Thermopolyspora flexuosa: one gene and its partner. The protein of the gene in region 1 interacts with the protein of each later gene in a pairwise test. Links are inferred from orthologs where the notes say so. Each region holds a gene or a part of one and is shown on either strand. Other genes may lie near its edges.

What was found.
Region 2: the proteins of FHX40_RS00390 (region 1) and FHX40_RS07500 interact in binary tests that used the Escherichia coli proteins (3 or more experiments, as listed by UniProt). The link is inferred for Thermopolyspora flexuosa from one-to-one orthologs.

The regions. Positions count from the first base shown.
Region 1 is NZ_VFPQ01000001.1:90,040-97,640, reverse strand. What follows is about bases 2,312-5,108. They hold FHX40_RS00390 (citrate synthase), read right to left. Parts: upstream 4,479-5,108; coding sequence 3,144-4,478; downstream 2,312-3,143. Other genes in these bases: FHX40_RS00385 (zinc-binding dehydrogenase), read right to left, coding at 4,715-5,108; FHX40_RS00395 (PP2C family protein-serine/threonine phosphatase), read right to left, coding at 2,312-2,971. Also shown: FHX40_RS00405 (response regulator), read left to right, coding at 1-32; FHX40_RS00400 (aminomethyl transferase family protein), read right to left, coding at 110-1,465; more of FHX40_RS00395, read right to left, coding at 1,661-2,311; more of FHX40_RS00385, read right to left, coding at 5,109-5,689; FHX40_RS00375 (PAS domain-containing sensor histidine kinase), read left to right, coding at 6,760-7,601.
Region 2 is NZ_VFPQ01000001.1:1,742,215-1,749,980, forward strand. Bases 2,107-5,068 are described here. They hold FHX40_RS07500 (diacylglycerol/lipid kinase family protein), read left to right. Parts: upstream 2,107-3,069; coding sequence 3,070-4,068; downstream 4,069-5,068. Other genes in these bases: ctaD (aa3-type cytochrome oxidase subunit I), read left to right, coding at 2,107-3,004; FHX40_RS07505 (HIT family protein), read right to left, coding at 4,083-4,544; FHX40_RS25015 (hypothetical protein), read right to left, coding at 4,577-5,038. In the rest of the region: FHX40_RS07490 (CHAT domain-containing protein), read left to right, coding at 1-770; more of ctaD, read left to right, coding at 1,343-2,106; FHX40_RS07515 (sensor histidine kinase), read left to right, coding at 5,508-6,704. UniProt on the Escherichia coli protein: In vitro phosphorylates phosphatidylglycerol but not diacylglycerol; the in vivo substrate is unknown.

The DNA of each region.
Region 1 (7,601 bases):
GTCTGGCGCCGCCGCCGCCCGAGGATCCGTGACCGGTGGGGGCCGGTCGGCGAGTGCGGGCGGGAGAGTGCCGACCGGCCCCGGTCCCGGGGGCCACGCCCCCGTTCGGTCACTTGCGGTAGTGCTCCCGCACCTCCTGCACGAACGGGGCGGGCGCGACCGTCGCGCGGATCGCGACCTGGCGGTGCGGCTCGACGGCCGGCTTGGCCGTGTTCGGCTCCTCGCCCCACAGCACGGTGACCTCGGTGCCCGGCTCGGCCAGGTCACGGTCGACCGTGGCGAGCGACACGTACGCGTGCTCGTTGGCGATGTAGCCGACGTCGAGCGAGAGGCCGACGAGCCTCCCGTCCTTCTGCACCGCGTCGACCTGGTAGAAGGCGTAGCGGCTCTTGGGGAACTCGAGGTACTTGGCCGGGACGCCGTCCTCGTACAGCGTGCGCTGCGCGGCGGCGAGGTCGTCCGGGTTCCACACCAGCGTCACCTTGGTACGGCGTGCCTCGCCGGCCATGCGCTCCAGGGCCTCGCGGCCGAGGAAGTCGTGGTCGAACTTGACGATGTGGCCGTAGCCGATGTCGTACGGCGTGACGTAGTAGTCGGTGATGTCGTCGGAGACGAAGCTGCCGCCGAGCGAGCCGACCTGGGCGAGCGGCAGCCACTCCCGGTACTCCCGCTCCTCCGGGCCGAAGATCGCGGGGACCGCGGTCGGGATCCAGCCCGACTCGAGGTTCGCCGTCGAGTACGCCTTGGCGCCGGCCCGCACGAGCCCGAACTCCTTGCCGGCCTCGAGCAGCGCCTCGAGCACGGCCTCGCCGTCCTCCCACGGGCCGAACACCTCGAACCCGGGCTGCCCGGCCATGCCGTGCCGCAGCGCCCGCACCTTGCGGCCGGCGATGGTGAGCTCGGTCATGTTGAAGAACTTCACCTGCGGCAGCGGGCCACCGGTGACCTTCTCCAGCAGCCGCACCGCGGTCGGGCCCTGCAGCTCGTACCGGTAGAGCCTCGGCGGCTGCCCGGCCGGGCGCTCGACCGAGTTCGGGTCGCGCTCGATCGTCACGTCGTAACCGCCGGCCTTGGCGTGGTACTCGAGCCAGTTCGGCACGGTCACGTGGCCGACGACGTCGACGAGGTTCTCCTCGAGGTGGAAGAGGATGGCGTCGCCGATGAGGTACCCGTCCTTGTTGACCGCGACGTACTGCTTCGCCTTGCCCGGCGTGAAGTTCTTGAAGGTGTTGACGCCGAAGTCGGACAGCAGCCGCAGGGTGTCCTTGCCGCTGATGTAGAGATCGGTCATGTGGTGCGACTGATCGAGCAGCGCACACGTCTTCCGCCACGCCTGCTGCTCGGAGCGCCAGTTGGTGAACTCCGGCGTCACCGGGAAGGCGTGCGGCCGGGCCGGCGAGTTCCGCAGCAGCTCGACCACGGATCCCGCACGTTGGATCGCCGCCTCAAGACTTTCAGCACCCACGACGTCACATCCTCCTGCTCCGGTGCCCCGGCCCAGGCCTCGCCGCCCGGGCCCGCGGTGCCCCCGGCACCGCCACGTCCCAGTAGAGCCGACCGCGGACCCGGATCTCGTCCGGCAACGAGGCACACTGCACTACGACAAATGACCGATCCCGTCGCCCGGGCCGCCACGGCGCGGCGCGAGCCGTACCGCAGGTCAGGGGCGGGAGCGGACGGCGAGGAGGGTGACGTCGTCGTCGAAGGTGGCGTCGAGGAGGGCGTCGCACAGCCGGGCCAGGGGGGCGTCGGCGTGGGCGGTGGCGATGTCGGCGAGCCTGCGCATGCCGTCGTCGAGGTGGAGGTCGTGGTGCTCGACGAGGCCGTCGGTGTAGAGCAGTACGGCGGCGCCCGCGGGAAGCTCGGTGTGGTGGTCGGGGCGGGGCACGGCGAAGTCGACGCCGAGCGGCAGGCCGGGCTCGGTGCGCAGGAACCGGGCCCGCTCGCCGGGGACGATGAGCAGCGGCGGCAGATGGCCCGCGCTCGCCCAGCGCAGCAGGGCGGCGCCGGAGGCGGACGGCTCCACGCGGGCGAGGAGCACGGTGGCCATCGGGCCGCCGTGCAGGTCGTGCAGGGCCCGGTCGAGGTCGTGCAGGACGTCGCTCGGCGGCTCCCGCCGGTAGTAGGCGACGACCCGGAGCATGTTGCTGATCTGGGCCATCGTGTTGGCGGCGCGCGCGTCGTGGCCCATCACGTCGCCGACCGCGAGGCAGGCCGCCCCGTCGGGCAGCTGGAACAGGTCGTACCAGTCGCCGCCGATGTTCGGCAGCCGGGTGGCGGGCAGGTAGCGGCTCTCCAGCTCCCAGCCCTCGACCTGCGGCATGGGCGGGAGCAGCCGCCGCTGGAAGTCCTCGGTGATGCGCCGCAGCCGCCGGTACAGGTGCGCGTTCTCGATCGCCACGCCCGCCACCCGGGCGAGCGCGATCAGGATGTCCTCGTCCTCCTGCGTGTACGGCCCGCCGATCTTGTCGGCGAGGTAGAGGTTGCCGTAGACCGTCGTGCGCACCTCGATCGGCACGCCGAGCAGGGACGTCATCACCGGGTGGTCCTCGGGGAACCCGGCCGAGCCCGGATGGGTGGACAGGTCGTCCAGCCGCAGCGGCCGGGGATCGCGCACCAGCTCGCCGAGCAGCCCGGTGCCGTGCGGCATCTCCTCGCCGCGCGCCGCCGACCGGTCCGAGCAGTACCCGCGGCTGATCATCGCGCTGAACCCGCCCGACTCGTCGAGCACGCCGAGCGCGCCGTACCGGGACGGCACCACCCGCATCGACACGTCGACGATGGTGCCCAGGACCGTGTTGAGGTCGAGCTCCGCGCCGATCTCCAGCGCGGCGTCGAGCAGCATGGCCGACCGGCGGTACGGCCCGGCCTCCTCGTGCGGCTCCGGCTCCGGCGGCCGCGGCGGGTCGTCGTCCGCGGGGCCGGTCTCGCCGCCCAGGCCGGCCGGACCGACGGGCGTTCGCCTCGCCATGCCTCCCCTTCCTGTCGCACCTGTCCCCGTCCGTTACCCGCGAACCGGGGCGGGCACGCGGATCGGCGGACGGCGGAGGGAGCCGACGCGGCGGAGGCGCCCGGAAAGAGCCCTGGGGGCCGGTCCTGTGCACCCACAGAACCGGCCCCCAGGGGCGAGGGAAACGCCCGGATCAGCGCTGCTCGATCGGCACGTAGTCGCGGGCGGACGGGCCCACGTAGAGCTGGCGGGGACGGCCGATCCTCGTCATCGGGTCCTCGATCATCTCCCGCCACTGGGCGATCCAGCCGGGGAGGCGGCCGATCGCGAACAGCACGGTGAACATCTCGGTGGGGAAGCCCATGGCCTTGTAGATCAGGCCGGTGTAGAAGTCGACGTTCGGGTAGAGCTTGCGCTCGATGAAGTACTCGTCGTTGAGGGCGATCTCCTCAAGGCTCATGGCGAGGTCGAGCAGCGGGTCGCCCTGGCCGGTCCGGGAGAGCACCTCCTGGGCGGCCTTCTTCACGATCGCGGCCCGCGGGTCGTAGTTGCGGTAGACCCGGTGGCCGAAGCCCATGAGGCGGACGCCCTTCTCCTTCCGCTTCACCCTCTCGACGAAGGCCTTGACGTCGCCGCCGGAGTTGTAGATGTCCTGCAGCATCTCCAGCACGGCCTGGTTGGCGCCGCCGTGCAGCGGGCCGAACAGGGCGTTCACGCCGGCCGACACCGAGGCGAACAGGTTGGCGTGGCTGGAGCCGACGAGCCGTACCGTCGAGGTGGAGCAGTTCTGCTCGTGGTCGGCGTGCAGGATGAACAGCATGTCGAGCACGTTGACGAGGACCGGGTCCACCTCGTACGGCTCGCTCGGCACGCCGAAGGTCATGCGGAGGAAGTTCTCCACGTAGCCCAGCGAGTTGTCCGGGTAGAGCAGAGGACGACCGATCGACTTCTGGTGGGCGTAGGAGGCGATGGTCGGGAACTTCGCCAGGAGCCGAATCGTGGAGATCTCGACCTGGTCCTTGTCGAACGGGTCGAGGCTGTCCTGGTAGAAGGTGGACAGCGCGCTCACCGCCGAGGAGAGCACGGCCATCGGGTGGGCGTCCCGCGGGAAGCCGTCGAAGAACAGCCGCATCTCCTCACGCAGCAGCGTGTGCTTGGTGATGTTGGTGGTGAACTCGTCGAGCTGTTTACGGGTCGGCAGCTCGCCGTAGATCAACAGGTAGGCGACCTCGAGGAAGGTGGACTTCTCCGCGAGCTGCTCGATCGGGTAGCCGCGGTAGCGCAGAATGCCCGCCTCACCGTCGATGTAGGTGATGGCCGAGGCGCAGCTCGCCGTGTTCGCGTACCCGGGGTCCACCGCGACGTGTCCGGTCTCCTTGAGGAGGCTGCTCACGTCGATTCCGGCCGGCCCTTCGGTGACCGGACGGACCGGGAGTGACAAGGAACCCTTGTCGTACTCGAGCCTGAAAGCGGTCCCGGAGGATCCGGCAGCTTCCTCTCCGCGCCGAGCCTGCGGACTGATCGTCATCTCGGTCTCCTCTTTACCGGCCGTAGGACGAAGCCCGTCTGGACATCTTGTGGACTGTCCGAACGGACAACTCGTACGTGGGCAAACCTTTTCCCACGTAGTGTCCCAGTGCCGGTAACAACGGCTGTCAGCACCCCCGGTACGGAACAAAATCCCCGGTCCCGCAGGGATTCCGGAGGCCCGGCGCCGCCGCCCCGTCGCGCCCGGCGTGACCGGCCCGCCGGAGCGGCGTGCGATCAGCCGGAGACGAGCAGCAGCGCCCTGCCCAGGGTACGTCGTTCCTCGAGTGCCCGGTGCGCCTCGGCGGCCTGGTCAAGGCGGTGGACCGCGCCGATGTGCGGCCGGAGCACGCCCTTGGCGGTGAGCTCGAGCGCCCGGGCGATGCGGGCGCGGGCGGTCGCCGGGTCCGGGGGCGGCCCGGCGAACAGCGGGTTGTGCACGGTCACGTTCCGTTCCGCGGCATGGGCGGGGTCGATCACGGTCAGGCCACCGCCCGCCGAGCCGTACGTGACGAACCGGCCGCCGTCGGCCACGGCGTCGAACGCGGCCCTGCCGTACTCGCCGCCCGCGCCGTCGAAGACGAGGTCGACGCCGGAGCCGCCGGTCACCGCGCGCACCCGGTCCGGCCAGCCCGGCTCGGAGTAGTCGACCACGGCCGCCACGCCGAGGCCGCGGAGCATGGCGAGCTTCCGCTCCCCCCGGGCGGCGGCCACCACCCGGGCCCCGGCGTCGCCCGCGAGCTGGACCAGCAGGTGGGCCGCTCCCCCGGCCGCGGCGGTGACGAGCACCCAGTCGTGCGCGGCCGCGGGCGTGGCCTCGAACAGGCCGACCGCGGTGCCGCCGTCGTGCAGCACGGCCGCCGCCTCCCGCAGGCCGAGCCCGTCGGGCACCTCGACGATTTCCTCCTCGGCGGCGAGCAGGCGCTCGGCGTACCCGCCGTCGGTGCGCGCCACCACCCGGCGGCCCACCCACGCGGGGTCCACGCCCTCCCCCACCGCGAGCACCCGCCCGGCGCCCCCGCGGCCGGGCACGTACGGCAGGGCGGGCGCGGCCGGCCCGGCCCGACCGGAGCGCCGCATCACGTCGAGGTAGATGACGTCGGTCACCGCCACGTCCACCACGACCTGCCCGGGTCCGGGGACCGGATCCGGCAGCTCCACCGGCTCCAGCACCTCCGGGCCGCCGAACTCCCGCACCTGGATGGCACGCATCGTGATCAGACTCCTGTCGTCGTCGGGCCGGTACGCCCGACAGTCTCCGACCTCGACTTCGCTTGAGGTCAAGCCTGGCGGCGACGCCCTCTGACCAGGGATTTCGGCGAGTCCGCCGATCGCGTTCACCTGCGGCGCGTCGGTCGGGCGCAGGCCGGGCGGCCACTCGGGCAGCGGATGCCCGGCTGGAGCCGTCGGAACGCCTGGCGGGCCTCCCGGTCCACCGGATGGTCGTCCTTGCCGCTCGGCCGGTGGTTCCGGATTCGAGCGGAATTCGGGACGGCGGTGTCGATTTCCGGCATCGGCCGCTCGCCGGTGATCGCGGGGACCGATTGCGCGGTCATCTTTCATCGCTGGCGCGTTCCGCCGTCGCGATCGCCGGTACGGCCCGGCGTTCGCGACACCGAGGCCGTACCGGCGGCGCATTCCCCGATCGGCCTTCACACGGGTCGCGGTGCCGGTCAAATACTTTGTGGAAACGCCTGCACGGATGCCGTCAAGCGTGAACGGTGTTTCCCTGGGCGTCGCGGAATCCGGTTTCCCGGCACCGGCGTGCCCGATGGGGAAAGCGAGCCGGAAACATCGTCCGCACCGCCGGGCCGGCCCGGGCCGCGAACCGGCCGCCCCTGTGCGCGCCCGGGGACCGCTCCCGGCGTGACACCCCCCGACCTGCGCCGATGCACCTCCGAAGATCACCGGTCACGGGCGCGGAACGATCGGCCACGGCCCGGCGGCACCGGGAATGCGAACAGGTGAGCGAGGCCGGCCGTACCCGAGAGGAAAAGATCTACCTTCGCGGCTCACCCCGCGTCTTTGCCGATGCGAGGGCTCCCGGCGACCGTCGAACATGGCGCCGATGAGTCGCAGCGAAGGCACGATCTCCCGATGACGGCGCGGTTTCGGAGACGGCGGGCGGCGCAGGCTTTGCCGAACTTTGACGGCGCAAAGGGGTTTGACCATCGTCCCGATGCCCGTTGCAGAGCCGAACCCGACCGAGAGAGTTGTCCCGATATTGGTCTCTATGTACCTACATGGGCGATTCTGGGTACGGATGGTCGGGGGTGAGTGTCATGCAGACCAACGTGGACTATGAAGCGGTGTTCAATTCGCTGTTCGCCCCGTTCGTCGTGCTGACCCCGGACCTCGTCGTGGCGGCCGCGAACGAGGCCTATCTCCGGGCCACGGGGCGCAGCAGGGAGGAGGTGATCGGCCGTCCCATCTTCGCCGCGTTCCCCGGCGTGTCGAACGGGTCGAACGCGCGGGAGCTCGAGCCGGTGCGCACCTCGCTGGAGCGCGTGCTCACCAAGCGCACCACCGACGTGGTGCCGCTCGTGCGGCGCGAGGTGGAACGTTCCGACCGGCCCGGCGAGTACGAGGAGCGGTACTGGCACCTGGTGAACGCCCCCGTGCTCGACAAGAGCGGCAACGTACGCTTCATCGTCAACCGGTGCGTGGACATCACCTCGCTCGTCGAGCAGGCGCGCGGCGACCACGAGGGGAACGGCGAGGTCCGGGCCGACGACCTGCAGCGCGACATCTTCGCCCGGGCCCGGGAGCTCGCGAGCGTGAGCGCCCGGCTCAAGCACGCCTACCGGCAGGAGCAGCAGACCGTGTCGGCCCTCCAGGAGGCGATCGAGCAGCAGCAGCGGTTCCTCTTCGACGCCACCCACGACCTGCGCACCCCCATCACCGCGCTGCTCACCGAGCTCGAGGTCGCGCTCTCCGAGCCCGACGCCGACCTGCGCCGGACGCTGGTCAAGCTGTACCGCGACGTCGAGCGGCTCAACTCCATCGTCAACGACCTGCTCACCCTCGCCCGGCTGTACGCCGCCCAGCCGCCGTCCCCGGAGCTGTTCGACCTCACCGAGCTCGTCGAGCACGAGCTCGAGTCCCACCCGCCCGGGAGCAACGT
Region 2 (7,766 bases), 1.7 Mb from region 1 along the record:
TGGAGGAGATCCTGCTCGGCCCGGCCGCCCGCCTGCTCGGCGACGGCCCGATCGTGATCGTCCCGCCCGGACGGCTGCACGGCGTGCCCTGGACGCTGCTGCCCGCGCTGCGCGACGCCGCGGTGAGCGTCTGCCCGTCCGCCACGTCCTGGCTCGCCGCCCGTGCCGCCGCCCCGCCGCCGCACCGGGACGTCGTGCTCGTCGCGGGCCCCGGGCTGCGCACCGAGGCCGCCGAGCTGCCCGGCCTCGCCGACCTGTACGCGGTGCGCGGCCCCACCGCCACCGACCCGGGGATCCGGGCCCGGGTGCTGCGGGACGACGGCGCGCGGGCGGGCCGGGTGCTCGAGGCGATCGACGGGGCCTGGCTCGCGCACATCGCCGCGCACGGCGAGTTCCGCGCGGACAGCCCGCTGTTCTCCTCGCTGCGCATGGCCGACGGCCCGCTCACCGTGCACGACTTCGAGCGGCTGCGCCGCGCGCCGTACCGGATCGTCCTGCCGAGCTGCGACTCGGGCAGGCTCGCCCCGGTGGGCGCGGACGAGCTGCTCGGGCTCGCCGCGGCGCTGTTCCCGCTCGGCACCGCGGGGCTCGCCGCCTGCCTGGTCCCGGTGAACGACGAGGCGGTGGTGCCGCTCATGCTCGCCCTGCACGAGCGGCTGCTCGCCGGCGTGACGCTCGCCGAGGCGATGCGCGACGCACGGCACGCCGTGGCCGGTGACCCGCTGCACCGGGCCACCGGCTGGGCGTTCACCGTGATGGGCGCGGTCTGACGGCCGCCGAGGGCCGCCGCGCCCGGCGTGGGTGAGGACCACTTCTCCTTCGCGTGGCGTGCCGGGCGGGGCGCGAGACCGTCATCTGGCCCCCTCCTGCCACCCAGACGACGGACCCGCGCCCCGCGGGTTCGCGGACCACCCCTCCGGCGCCCCGCACCGGCCCCCGCGGGCGGAATCCGGCGCCGGGGAAGTGCGCCGGCCCTCCGCCCGCCGGGTGCGCGCCCACCCCGTGCGGTTCCGTCGGAGGCCCCCGCGGCGACTTCGGCGGAACCGGTTCCGGCGGCGGGCCGGACGCCGGGCCACCGCCGCGCGTCGCGTGCGGCGGCGGGTGCGGTGCCCACGTGCATTGCCGGGGGTGTGGATTCCGGTCACGTGGGCACCGCGCGAGGGTGTGCCGGGGCGGCGCGGCCGGCCGACCGCCTCTTCGTCCGGCGCGCACCGCCCCGGCGGCACCCCGCCCAGGTGATCCGTTCATACAGAGCAGCCAGGTGGCCTCCTGATACATGCGATCCGCCGGTTTGCCCCCCACCTGCGGGGGAACGGCGCGGAGGTATGCGAGGAGGTGCGTCGTGACCACCGTCGAGCGCCCGCCGGGCCGGGTCGAGGTGCGGGGGCGACGCCGCCCGGGGGCGGTCCTCGCCCACTGGCTGTCGTCCACCGACCACAAGGTGATCGGCCACCTGTACCTCATCACCTCGTTCGGGTTCTTCCTGATCGCCGGGGTGATGGCCCTGGTGGTGCGGGCGGAGCTGGCGCAGCCGGGCCTGCAGTTCGTCAACGCCGAGCAGTACAACCAGATGTTCACCATGCACGGCACGCTGATGCTGCTGCTGTTCGCCACCCCGCTGTTCGCCGGGTTCGCCAACGCGATCATGCCGCTGCAGATCGGCGCGCCGGACGTGGCGTTCCCGCGGCTCAACATGGCGAGCTACTGGCTGTTCCTGTTCGGCGGGCTGATCACGCTGTCCGGGTTCCTAACCGGGGACGGGGCCGCGTCCTTCGGCTGGACCGGCTACACCACCCTGTCGCTCGCGACGTTCTCCCCGGGGGTGGGCGGCGACCTGTGGATCATGGGGCTGGTGCTCGCCGGCATCGGCACGATCCTCGGCTCGGTGAACTTCATCACCACGATCATCCGCATGCGGGCGCCCGGCATGACCATGTTCCGCATGCCGATCTTCACCTGGAACGTGCTGCTCACCAGCATCATGGTGCTGATGGCGTTCCCGGTGCTCGCCGCCGCGCTGCTCGCCCTCGAGGCCGACCGCAGGCTCGGCACCCACATCTACGACCCGGCGAACGGCGGGCCGATCCTCTACCAGCACCTGTTCTGGTTCTTCGGCCACCCCGAGGTGTACGTGGTGGCGCTGCCGTTCTTCGGCATCGTCACCGAGGTGATCCCGGTGTTCAGCCGCAAGCCGCTCTTCGGGTACACCGGGCTCGTCGGCGCGACGATCGCGATCTCCGCGCTGTCGATGACGGTGTGGGCCCACCACATGTTCCCCACCGGCCAGGTGCTGCTGCCGTTCTTCTCCCTGCTCAGCTTCCTGATCGCGGTACCGACCGGGGTGAAGTTCTTCAACTGGGTCGGCACGATGTGGCGCGGCCACATCACCTTCGAGACCCCGATGCTGTTCGCGATCGGGTTCCTCGTCACGTTCCTTTTCGGCGGGCTCACCGGCGTGCTCCTCGCCTCGCCGCCGATCGACTTCCACGTGCACGACAGCTACTTCGTGGTGGCGCACTTCCACTACGTGCTGTTCGGCACCGTGGTGTTCGCGATGTTCGCCGGCTTCTACTTCTGGTGGCCCAAGCTCACCGGCAGGATGCTCGGCGAACGGCTCGGCAAGGTGCACTTCTGGATGCTGTTCGCCGGGTTCCACCTCACGTTCTTCGTCCAGCACCTGCTCGGGGCGGCCGGGATGCCCCGCCGGTACGCCGACTACTCCCCGGCCGACGGGTTCACCGCGTTCAACCTCGTCTCCTCGGCCGGGGCGTTCCTGCTCGGCCTGTCCACGCTGCCGTTCCTCTACAACATCTGGCACACCGCCCGCCACGGGCGGCGGGTGACCGTGGCCGACCCGTGGGGGTTCGGCAACTCGCTGGAGTGGATCACCTCCTGCCCGCCGCCGCGGCACAATTTCACCCGCCTGCCGCTCATCCGCTCCGAGCGGCCCGCCTTCGACCTGCGCTGGGGCCTGCCCGACCGGGTGAATCGATCATCACCCTGACCGCCCGGCCCCTCCGCCGCCTACGATGACCGTACGGACACCGGTCCGCGGCCAGCGGAACCACGATGAGCCGGCACAAGGAGCACCGTGTCCGCGGGATCGTCGAGGAGGCAGGGCGGGCGAGGGTGAGCGGATTACGGAGCAAGGAGGAGCACACGGCGGCGATCCGCAAGGACAGGCGGGTCGCGCTCGTCGTGAACACCCACTCCCGGCGCGGGCGGCGCAAGTACCTGGCGGTGATGCGGCTGCTGCACGCCGAGGGCTTCCGGCCGCTCGGCGCGTACGCGGTGATGGACCCGCGGCGGCTGCCCGACACGATCGAGACCGCGCTCGCGCTCAACCCCGACCTGCTCATCGTCGGCGGGGGCGACGGCACGCTCAGCGAGGCGGTCAAGCACGTGCCCGGCACCGACGCCGCGCTCGGCGTGCTCCCGCTCGGCACCACGAACAACTTCGCCCGCAGCCTCGGGCTGCCGCTCGACCTGGCCCGGGCGATCCGGGTGTTCCGGGTGGGCAAGGTGGCCGACGTCGACCTCGGCATGGCCGGGGACCGGCCGTTCGCCAACCTCACCAGCTTCGGCGTCTCGGTCGAGGTCGCGGCGACGGTGCGGCCGTGGCTGAAGCGGGTGCTCGGCCGCGCCGCCTACCCGCTCACCGCGCTCACCATCCTCCCGCACCACCGGCCGTTCCGCGCCGTGATCACCGTGGACGGCCGCCGCCACGAGCTGCTCACCCACCAGCTCAACATCGCCAACGGCCGGTTCCACGGCGGCTGGCAGATCGCCCGCGACATCAGCATCGACAACCACACCCTCGCCGCGTACCAGCTCGGCTCGGGCAAGCGGCTGCGGCTGCTGGTGGAGACGCTGATCCGGGCCACCACGGGCCGGTGGCAGAGCCTGGCGGGCGGGCCGTTCGTCACCGGCCGGGAGATGCTCGTGGAGATCGACCCGCCGCTGCTCGCGGACGTGGACGGCGAGGTCCGCCAGATCACCCCGCTGCTGCTGCGCAGCATCCGCAACGGCCTGCGGGTCATGGTGCCGCCCGACTTCGTCGACACCTGATCCGCCCGGTCCGGTCAGCACGCGGCCGGGGGAGCGGCCGCCTCCTCGGCTCCCGGCGCGAGGGCGGCGCGGATGCGCGCGGCATAGGACTCGGCCTCGGCCGCGTCCTGGTAGCGGGTGCGGGGCCAGAAGAAGCCGCGCAGGCCGTCCTTGCGGTTGCGCGGCACGATGTGCACGTGCAGGTGGGGCACGCTCTGGCTGATCCGGTTGTTCATCGCCACGAACGTGCCGCCCGCCGCGAGGCCGCGCTCGACCGCGCCCGCCACCGCCCGCACCCGCTGGAAGAACGGCCCGACCAGCTCGACCGGGAGATCGGTGAGGGTCTCGACGTGCGCGCGGGGCACCAGCAGCACGTGTCCCTTGAACACCGGGCGGGCGTCGAGGAAGCCCACGGCCACCTCGTCGCCGAAGACCGTCCACCCGGGGCGGTCGCCCCTGACGATCGCGCAGAAGGTGCACTGCTCCTGATCGGCCACCCGACGACCCTACCGGCGCCCCCCGCGGCGGATCACCGTCCGGCGCCTGCGGCGTGCCGCCCTCGCCCCGCCCGCCGCATCCGGCGCAGCACGAGGACGAGCACGGCCAGGCCCGCGAGCAGCGTGGCCGGGCCGGTACGCCGGCCGTGACCGGCCGCCTGCGGCTCGGCGGGTTTCCCGGGTTCGCCCGCCGTACCGGGGGTGGGGGCGGGCGCGGCAGGCACGGCCTCATCGGGGGCGGGGCCGCGGGTCTCGGCGGTGCGCGACTCGGGGGCGGTTTCGGTCTCCTCCTCGTCGTCCTCGGGGATCAGCTCCCTGCCGGTGTACCGCTCCTGGGCGATCTCGAAGCCCCAGAAGCGGAGCGGCGCGATGTTCCGGGAGTACCCCGGATGGTGGAGCGGCTCGGTCACGGGACTGCGGTGGACACCGATCTCGCCCGCCCGCAAGCGGAACTTGACGGGGTCCTCCGGGGAAATCGGTTCGTTCTCGGTCATCTCCGGGCCTCCCACGGGCGCCGCGCGGGAACCCTGCACCGCCGCGCGGTCGTCGGCAGAGCCCGACTACCCCGCAGGTGCCTCGCCAATCGCCCGTCGCGGACGGCCGGTTCCGGGCGTACGGCCGGCGGACGAGGCCGTTGGACGGACCGCACACGGCGGACCCGGATACGGCGAGGTGCCCGTCCCGGCACGGTTCGGGCGGGCGGCCGGGACCTGGGGCACCGACCGGACGGGGCGGCGCGGGTGGGCCCATTGCACTCCGGCCGTCGTTGCGGGTCATTCCGGACCCGGAAACCGGCGTCCCGGTGTTCATTTCGCGGCCTACGCGCGGCTGTTCGCCCTGCAGGCGTCCGGCTACCGCGACGGGATTCCGGGTGCGTGAGGCACGGCCGCGGTACGGCGGGGCGGACGAAGTCGCCGAGGCTGCCGGTGCCGCCCGGGCCGCGCAAGGAGTAGGCTCCGGCCCGTGGAGCCCGTGGTGCTGGTTCTCGTAGTGGCCGCCCTCGTGGGCGTTCCCGGACTGGTGTTGTGGCAGGTTCTGCGGGGCCGGCGCGACCTGGGCAGCACGCGGGCGGAGCGGGCGACGTTCGAGACCCTGCACACCGCGTCGCTCGCCGCCCCGCCGCTGCGCGCCGGGCTCACCAGGGCGGGTGCGATGAAGTCGTCGCGGCACCTGCGCGAGCTGCTCGGCTCGCCCGCGATCGCGATCACCGACAGCGAGGAGCTGCTCGTCTACGAGGGGGTGGGGGACCACCATGCCGCGGACGCGTTCCGCCACGCGCAGAACACGCTGAAGGACGGCCGCACCCAGGTGCTCGGCCCGGACGTGATCACCTGCGACGTGCCCGAGTGCCCGATCCGGTACGCGGTGGTGGTGCCGCTCACCACCGACGAGCGGGTGGTCGGCTCGCTCGCCGCGTACGGCGACCACGCCTCGGCGGGCCTGGTGCGGGCCACCCAGGAGGTGGCGAACTGGGTCGACGTGCAGCTCGAGCTCGCCGAGCTGGACCGCTCCCGCACGCTGCTCATGGAGGCGGAGGTGCGCGCGCTGCGGGCGCAGATCTCGCCGCACTTCATCTACAACTCGCTCACCACGATCGCGTCGTTCGTGCGCACCGACCCGGAGCGGGCCCGGGAGCTGCTGATCGAGTTCGCCGACTTCACCCGCTACTCCTTCCGGCGGCACGGCGAGTTCACCACGCTCGCCGAGGAGCTGCGCTCGATCGACCGCTACCTCATGCTGGAGCGCGCCCGGTTCGGCGACCAGCTGCAGGTGACGCTGCGCATCGCGCCGGAGGTGCTGCCGGTGGCGCTGCCGTTCCTGTGCCTGCAGCCGCTGGTGGAGAACGCGGTACGGCACGGCCTGGAGAGCAAGGACGGCGTCGGCCGGATCACGATCATCGCCGAGGACGCGGGGTCGGAGTGCCACATCAGCGTCGAGGACGACGGCATCGGCATGGATCCGGAGCGGCTGCGGCGCATCCTCGCGGGTGACCCGGACGAGCGCTCCGGCTCGGGCGGGGTCGGCCTCGGCAACGTGGACGAGCGGCTCCGCCAGGTCTACGGCGACGAGTACGGCCTCGTCGTCGAGACCGGCATCGGCGCGGGCACGAAGGTCAACGTCCGCGTGCCGAAGTACCACCCCGGCGTCTCGGTCCGCTGACCCGCCCACGCGGTACGGCCGGGCGATTTGGGGGACATTTTCGCCTTTGGTAAAGCCGGTTACCGGCGGCGTCGGAAACGTCGCGATCGATGGGGCACGGACGGACGGGAGCGACGCGGAACACTCGCCTCCGTGCCCCGTCGTGATCGCGCCACATGTGGTTTTCGCGTGGTTCACATTGGCGTAACGGGAATGAAAAGTTCGGCGCTGTCGTGCCCAAGGGCCTTACCAGGCGGGCAGGGCCGCGGCGCGGCCGCAAGGTGGGCGTTTCCGCTGCTCATACGGGTCCTCGGCAGGACCGGGAGGTACGGCTGCGCCGCGATCGGATGCCGCTCGCGGCCATCCGGGCGGCCGAACGGCGGGCGGTGCCTTCCGCCGGGAAAGAGCCGGGACGGGCGGGCCGCCTGGCGGTTTTCATATAGGCCCTGCGACGGATTACCGGCGGGTGCGCGGATGCCGCCCGTTTTCGTGATCCGCAAACCGGCCGGCGAGGCGTATCCCTGCCATCGGCCCGTGCGTCCGGCGGCGCCCCGGACCACGAATCGTGTCCGCCGAGGCCGCGGCCGCGCATCCCCGCCGCGGATCGATCCCCCGGCCGGAACCCGCGGCGGGAGGGAACGCCGGACGGCACTCGTCGCCACCCCGGCGGCCTCGGCCTCGCCCGTGTGGGCCACGACCCGGTCCGCGATCACCGGCGAGTGTCCTGCGCGACGCTCCCGAGCGGCTTCCTCCTGCCCACCACCGCCCTGGCCGGATCGCGCGGGCGGAAGGCCTTCCGCGCACCTCCGACGCATCTCCCGGCCGCCGAGCACGCCGCGGACCCGCGGGCCGGCCGGTGCGCAGGCCGGTGATCCCGCCGCCCATGCCGCCCGGTGGCACGTCCGGCGCACCTTTGGGGGAATGTTTGCCCAGGTTGTGGGCAGGTGAGCCGGCCCGCCGTACGGCACCGGCCCGGCCCGGGCCTGCCGTCGGTACAGGTTCGGTGCGCTTTACATGACCGTGTGCGGATGTCGTCAAGTAAGTCTGTTAGACGTGGGTGGCCTCGGCTGCGGCCGTTGACAT